One region of the Peribacillus sp. NPDC058075 genome, then DNA from elsewhere that is predicted to be linked to it. Evidence: a T-box and tRNA genes for the amino acid it is inferred to sense, from the RefSeq annotation. Region 1 holds a T-box; the other regions hold tRNA genes.
What was found. A T-box is a leader RNA that pairs with one kind of tRNA and senses whether it is charged. The one in region 1 lies ahead of argS (arginine--tRNA ligase), so its partner is inferred to be a tRNA-Arg.
Positions count from the first base shown of each region.

Region 1 (2,270 bases):
CGTCATTTTAGCAGCATTGCTTTGTCTGGCAGTAGGCTGGCAATCGTTCCTTCTGGTACAAGGTTCCATTTTCATGATTTCTGGTTCAGTCGGCATTTGGCTGTTTTACGTCCAGCATACATTTGAGGACTCTTATTTTGAAGAAAATGAGGAGTGGGAATATGTACTGGCGGCAGTGGAAGGAAGCTCCTTTTATAAGCTTCCAAAACTAATGCAGTTCCTTACTGGTAATATCGGTTACCATCATGTTCACCATTTAAGTCCAAGGGTACCTAACTATAAATTGGAAATGGCGCACAACAATACGCAGCCTTTAGAGAACGTTCCAACTATTACTCTTGCGACAAGCTTGCGCTCGCTCCGTTTCCGTTTATGGGATGAGGAATCCAAGAATTTTATCGGTTTCAAAGATATAAAATATTTAACGAAAAAAAGTGTTCCCGCTCAAGTGAAATCTGAACTGTAACGTTCATGTATCATTCCAGACTCCCTTAATAATCCTCGGATTTGGGGGAGTCTTTGTTTCATATAAGGAACTCGATAAAGGAGAGAACTTAAAATGATTCGAATTGTCATTGCAGAGAATCAGCAAATGCTGTTAGAGGCAATAAGTTCTCTACTCAATCTTGAAGAAGATATAGAAATTGTCGGGCAAGCCGGTAATGGAGAAGAAGCGGTGGCTCTTGTACACCAATTACAGCCTGATGTGTGTATCATGGATATGGAGATGCCTGTTATGAGCGGACTTGAGGCAGCAGAAGCATTAAGGTCAATTGAATGTAAAGTGGTCATTTTAACGACATTCCGAAGGACTGGTTATTTTCAACTCGCACTAAAGGCTAATGTAAGTGGTTATTTATTGAAGGATAGCCCGGGTGAAGAGTTAGCTTGCTCGATTCGCAGCATAATGGATGGCAAGCGAATATTTTCCCCAGAACTTATAGATGAGTCTTCCAGCAATAATGGCCGGGAAATGGGAGTGTTAGGTTTGTTAGCCGATGGTCAATCAAAAATTGAGCCGTCTAATCAGCAAAGCGGCACAATTGGGACAGTAAGGAAATATTTTTCCACCATCAAGGATAAAATGAAGTTACCGGCTGGTTAGGATTTGTTGCTAATTCTGTTGACACGTTTTTTTAAATTGTGTACGATGGATTAAATTATAATATTGAAAATTCTGTGATGAAGAGAGTAGTTCATTTTGAAATGGCAAGCGAGTTAGGGTTGGTGGGAGCCTAATGCAGGACGGATGAATGAAGCGCACTTTGGAGAAATTTCTTGAACCGTTTAGTAGGGAATATCGGGGAGTCACCTCGTTAACAATGGAAAGTGGTCACGATTTGTGGCAACTAGAGTGGTACCACGGGAATTCATGCTCTCGTCTCTTTTTAGAGGCGGGGGCTTTTTTGTTTAGGAGGGAAAATGACGATGAATAAACCAATTGCAGAATTGATTTCAACTGCTTTGAACAATGAAATGCCAGCTAGTGAAATAGAAAAATTAATGGAAAAGCCAAAATTGATGGAATTAGGAGATGTCGCCTTTCCATGCTTTACTCTTGCGAAAAAATTCAAAAAATCGCCTCAGGTGATTGCGTCTGAAATAGCCCAACAATTAAGTAGCAAGTTGATCCAAGAAGTGAACGTTGTGGGTGGTTATCTGAATATCTTCGTTAATCAACAGATGGTGACGGAAAACGTGCTGCAAACGGTATTAAGTGAAAAGGATCAGTATGGTTCGATGCAGCCTGTACAGGAAAATGTCGTGATTGATTATTCCTCCCCAAATATTGCCAAGCCTTTTTCCATGGGGCACTTACGCTCAACGGTCATAGGGAATGCACTGGCTAATATCGCCGAAAAAAATGGCTACAATGCCGTGCGTATTAATCATTTAGGAGATTGGGGCACGCAATTCGGCAAGTTAATTGTCGCGTATAAGCTGTGGGGAGACAAAGAGGCAATCGAAGCTTCGCCGATTCAGGAATTATTGAAGATCTATGTGAAGTTCCATGATAGAGCCGAAAGTGATGAATCATTGAATGAACAAGCACGTGCAAGCTTCAAGTCGCTTGAAGATGGGAACGAGGAAGCACTGGCATTGTGGAAATGGTTCAGGGATGCTTCTCTAAAAGAGTTTGAGACCATTTATGATTTATTGGGCATCCGTTTTGATTCCTATGCCGGCGAAGCGTTTTACAATGACAAAATGGATGCGGTTGTCGGGGAACTAAAAGAAAAAGGATTACTTACCCTATCCGAAGGTGCCTA
Region 1 covers NZ_JBHVSL010000001.1:3,528,923-3,531,192, reverse strand. Annotated here, with positions in the region: gene desA (Delta(5) desaturase DesA) at 1-466, shown strand, start outside; gene ACFVS1_RS17490 (response regulator) at 560-1,105, shown strand; T-box leader at 1,171-1,389, shown strand; gene argS (arginine--tRNA ligase) at 1,423-2,270, shown strand, end outside.

Region 2 (2,270 bases), 2.9 Mb from region 1:
TAAGCTCATCCTGAGAGGCGTTCCAAAACATTTCAGCGTCCTTCATAAAACAAACACTTCCCTATAAAGTTTATAATATAATAAACATAATATTAATTCGTTTGCATTATGTCAATGTTTTTTCTAATTTAATTCCAGCAAATCATCCAAAGATGCGCTTGATAGCCAGAGGGGCTTCATAACGCACAGCCGGCAGCCGAAGACACCATCCATTAGTAGATTCCCATGGTACTATGCCGATATAATATATGGAATAATAAGCGAAATTCCCCCAATAATATGCTATATAAGCGTGAATAAGCTTTAGAGGAGGATATATTATTGAAAAATGAAAACGATGCGATTGTTCCATCAATCCATAACACCGATTTACACAAGGCATTACAACATTTATCCGAACAATTCATGGTATCACTACCAGAATTACGCGATACGATTGAATTACTTATACAAAACCAATCAAGTGGGATGCAGCTTAGTTTAGAAGATGATAAAAGTTCACCCGTCGAAGAATTGAATACAGCAATAATCAAAAACCGTGAAATCATTAAAAAAAATCTCCAAACATTAAATAGAATTTGATATAGAAAAAAGGCATCCGATCATGGATACCAGAATTTGTAGATAAACTCGATAATCATTGATTTTTGTAAAATTCGAACGTTGCTTCCACTCTAAGCACTCGCTTTCCGCGGGCGGTCCGGAAGCCTCCTTGGCGCCCTTTGCGCCTGTGGGGTCTCACACACCCGCTCCAATCAACTTTACTTTAAAATTTAGATACAAACTCAGGCATCCAATCATGGATGCCTGAGTTTGTGGAGCATATGAAATTCCTAATATTAGTTCTTCGTTGGAGCTCATTAAGTATTAGCTAGGCACAAACTTAAGTATTCCTTCCAGATAAACACCCTGTTCTTTTTGCGTGCATTCCCTCAACTTGATTCTTCCTTCTTTTTCTAACTCCTTGGCTAATTGGACCACTTCTGTTCCATCTTCGGTTATTTCGACTGAGAAGAAATTGCCCCGAGTGGAAGTTTGAATGAACTTGAATAATCTATCTTTATTCATTTAAACATCTCCTTATTTATAACAAGTTCGACATAAAAGGTCATCCACCTGCGATAAAAATAAAAAACTTCTTGTCGTCTTATGAAAAAAGGATAGCTAATTGAAATGACCCTCATTGACTTAAGCCAAAAGTAAAAAAAGCCAAAACCTTAAAAGGTTTTGGCTTTTTTTACTTAGTGTCCCAGGAGAGATTCGAACTCCCGACCGACGCCTTAGAAGGGCGTTGCTCTATCCAGCTGAGCTACTGAGACGTTTATGATATAAGTTGCGGTAAAACTTATGTATTACCTTAACTGTTCCCTTAGGACACTTCTTATTATAGTAGGATATCAAAAGAAAGTCAACGGTTTTTCATAAAAAGTTTTTTATTTTTTTATGAACAGGAAGCGGGGAAAAACGCTTCCTGTTCATTATACATGAAGTCATTCCATTTGATAAGTATTTCTTAGTTCTTCTACGATTTTTCCTTCAAGGTCATAATAGATGATTTCAAGTTGGTCATTTCCCATTTCCAAAATGGCATAGGTTTTCTCTTTTCGTCCACGCGGCTGACGTATGCTTCCCGGGTTGATGAAGAGCTTGCCGTCAATCAATTCGGAGCCTGCAGCGTGGGAGTGACCAAAGCAAATAATATCCGCCCTTGTCTCTTCACTTTTATAAGATAGGTTCATCAAGGTCATATTTATGTTATAGAGGTGTCCATGTGTAAGGAAGAAACGCTTGCCTGCGATACTCTCCACCCTATCATTCGGATATCCCGAATCATAGTCACAATTCCCGCGTACGGCTAAGAAATCCGACATGTGAGGGTCATTTCTTTCCAACTCTGAATCACCGCAATGGATCATGGCAGCAACCTCTTGTTTATGACGGTCGGCAATCATGCTGATTTCATGAGTTAAGCCATGACTGTCACTCATTATTAGCACTTTCATCGTCACATTCCTTCTTCCCCTTTAAGAAATAGATCAAGTTTTTCATCTAGAGCCCTCAATGCATTGGCACGGTGGCTGATTTTGTTTTTTTCCTCTTTTGTCAATTCGGCGTTTGTTTTACCCTGTTCCTCAACAAAAAAGATGGGATCATAACCAAATCCATTCGCTCCTGAAGGCTGTTCTGTAATCAAACCTTCCATCGTTCCCGATACCGTAATCGTTTCCTGGTTGGGTGACGCTAGTGCCAAGGCGCAATAAAACCTCGCC
Region 2 covers NZ_JBHVSL010000001.1:674,719-676,988, reverse strand. Annotated here, with positions in the region: gene ACFVS1_RS03445 (DUF2087 domain-containing protein) at 1-46, opposite strand, end outside; gene ACFVS1_RS03440 (hypothetical protein) at 322-582, shown strand; gene ACFVS1_RS03435 (hypothetical protein) at 868-1,068, opposite strand; tRNA gene ACFVS1_RS03430 (tRNA-Arg) at 1,246-1,319, opposite strand; gene ACFVS1_RS03425 (metallophosphoesterase) at 1,491-2,003, opposite strand; gene ACFVS1_RS03420 (XTP/dITP diphosphatase) at 2,006-2,270, opposite strand, start outside.
Region 2: it encodes a tRNA-Arg, which carries the amino acid that the T-box ahead of argS (arginine--tRNA ligase) is inferred to sense. The anticodon was not compared.

Region 3 (2,270 bases), on a different contig from region 1:
TCCGGAGCCTTTTGTTGCATAATTATTTAGAGTCTTTTTTGTCATCAAGGATGCTGCGCGTGATGACTTTGTCGATCAAGCCATATTCAAGGGCTCTTTCGGAAGTCATGAAGTTATCACGTTCCGTATCTCTTTGAAGGACTTCAATAGGTTGTCCAGTACGTTCTGCCAAGATTTGGTTCAGTTTATCTTTCAAGTGAAGGATACGGCGGGCAGCAATTTCAATCTCCGTAGCTTGACCTTGAGCTCCTCCAAGAGGTTGGTGAATCATGACCTCACTGTTTGGCAACGCATAACGTTTGCCTTTTTCACCAGCGGCCAATAGGAAAGCACCCATGGAAGCGGCCATACCGATGCATACTGTCGATACATTAGGCTTGATATATTGCATAGTATCGTAAATGGCCATACCGGAAGTGATGCTTCCACCAGGGCTGTTGATGTATAGAGTGATATCTTTTTCAGGATTTTCCGCTTCTAAAAATAGTAATTGAGCAACAATGGAGTTGGAAACATTATCGTCAATTGCACTTCCTAGCATAATGATCCGGTCTTTTAATAAACGGGAGTAAATATCGTAGGCACGCTCCCCACGACTTGTTTGTTCGATAACTGTAGGAATTAAATTCATGTTCATTTCCTCCTTCGATTAAGAGAATCATTTAAATTCTTTATGTATGTATGATACACTTTTTGGTCAATTTAGGTCAAACAAAACAAACCCTATAATGGATAATTTGTTCGACAATTTTCTGGCTAAGGCTCCTTCCCGATAGATTACTTTATATATTATGCCGCACAGGGATGAATTTCCACATTACCCATAATACCCAAATGATGAAGTTTTAAACCTGATAACCCTTGCAAAGGAGTAGAATCTATCATATAATGAAATCTGTTGAAAAATTATTTTCTATTACGCCCTCGTAGTGCAACGGATAGAACGCAAGCCTCCGAAGCTTGAAATGCAGGTTCGATTCCTGCCGAGGGCATTACCAATCTTCTGCTTAATAAAGTGGGGGATTTTTTATTGTTCATTTTTAAGAGGGTCCCTAAGATTTTTGGCGAATTCACTCGATTTCCGTAATATTCCATCTAATCCTGTAATGTAAGCCCCGTCTTGAAAATATTCGCACACACTATTGAAAAATGGTGATTTTTCAATAAAAGTGGTTGTTTAATTTGCGTTTCTAACATATAGTATTTAAAACAAATAAACTATTCAGAAAAAAACGTAAGCGTTTTCATGGGTTTTTGTGTAGAATTTTCTCCTAATAATGTAAAATGGAGTGGGGGAGGGATGAATCGATGAGTATGAATATGAAAGCAGGACTTTTTCAACAGCAAACATTAAAGATGGCAATGACGCAGGAGCTTATGCAAGCTATTACACTGCTGCAATACTCCTCGCAGGAGCTATCGGCTTTTTTAGAAAATAAAATGGTGGAAAATCCATTACTGTCCATAGATCAGCCAACATCGGCTTTATTTCAGCCAACTTTTGACCGGAAAAAGGGGAAACGGACTCTTAAGAATACGTATGATGCAAACTATTGGATTGAACAGATCAGTGAAGATACTATATCGCTTGAACAGCATATCATGTCCCAGGTGAATCACCAGCAGCTTACCGGTGAGCAGCAGAAGGCGTTGCTGTTATTAATTCATAACCTTGATGAAAACGGTTACTTAAGGACTGAGCTGGATGATATATGTATCACGGGAATATCTCCGATCGTTTTGGAAGAAAGCCTCTCAATTTTACAGGAACTCGAACCGCATGGAATTGGAGCGAGAAATCTTCAAGAGTGCCTTTTGCTTCAGGTGCAAGCAGAAGGGGTGAATCTGCTGGCGGAATCGATCATGGAAAACCATTTCCTCGATTTTGCTGAAAAGCGCTGGAAAGACCTAAGTAAGAAAATCGGTGTTACAATGAAGGAGATTCAAGAAGTATTTGATTATGTCCAGACATTGAACCCGCGACCGGCTTCACTCTTTTTTCAGGAAAAACCTTCTTATATAGTGCCGGATGTGGTCGTGGAAGTTCGGGATGGCATGCTGCTTGTCGGGAATTATGATGGTAACACGCCTAATCTTAATGTGGATAAAGGGTATTTAAACCGTATGAAGAGCCATAAGGATCAGGGGGTTCAACGGTTTATCCAGGATAAGTGGCAGGAATACCAATGGATTTCCAGAGGGATCCAACAGAGGAAAGAAACGATATTGAAGGTCATTCAGTGCATCGTCGATAAACAGCCGGCGTGCTT
Region 3 covers NZ_JBHVSL010000002.1:237,930-240,199, reverse strand. Annotated here, with positions in the region: gene clpP (ATP-dependent Clp endopeptidase proteolytic subunit ClpP) at 23-631, opposite strand; tRNA gene ACFVS1_RS18905 (tRNA-Arg) at 921-992, shown strand; gene rpoN (RNA polymerase factor sigma-54) at 1,309-2,270, shown strand, end outside.
Region 3: it encodes a tRNA-Arg, which carries the amino acid that the T-box ahead of argS (arginine--tRNA ligase) is inferred to sense. The anticodon was not compared.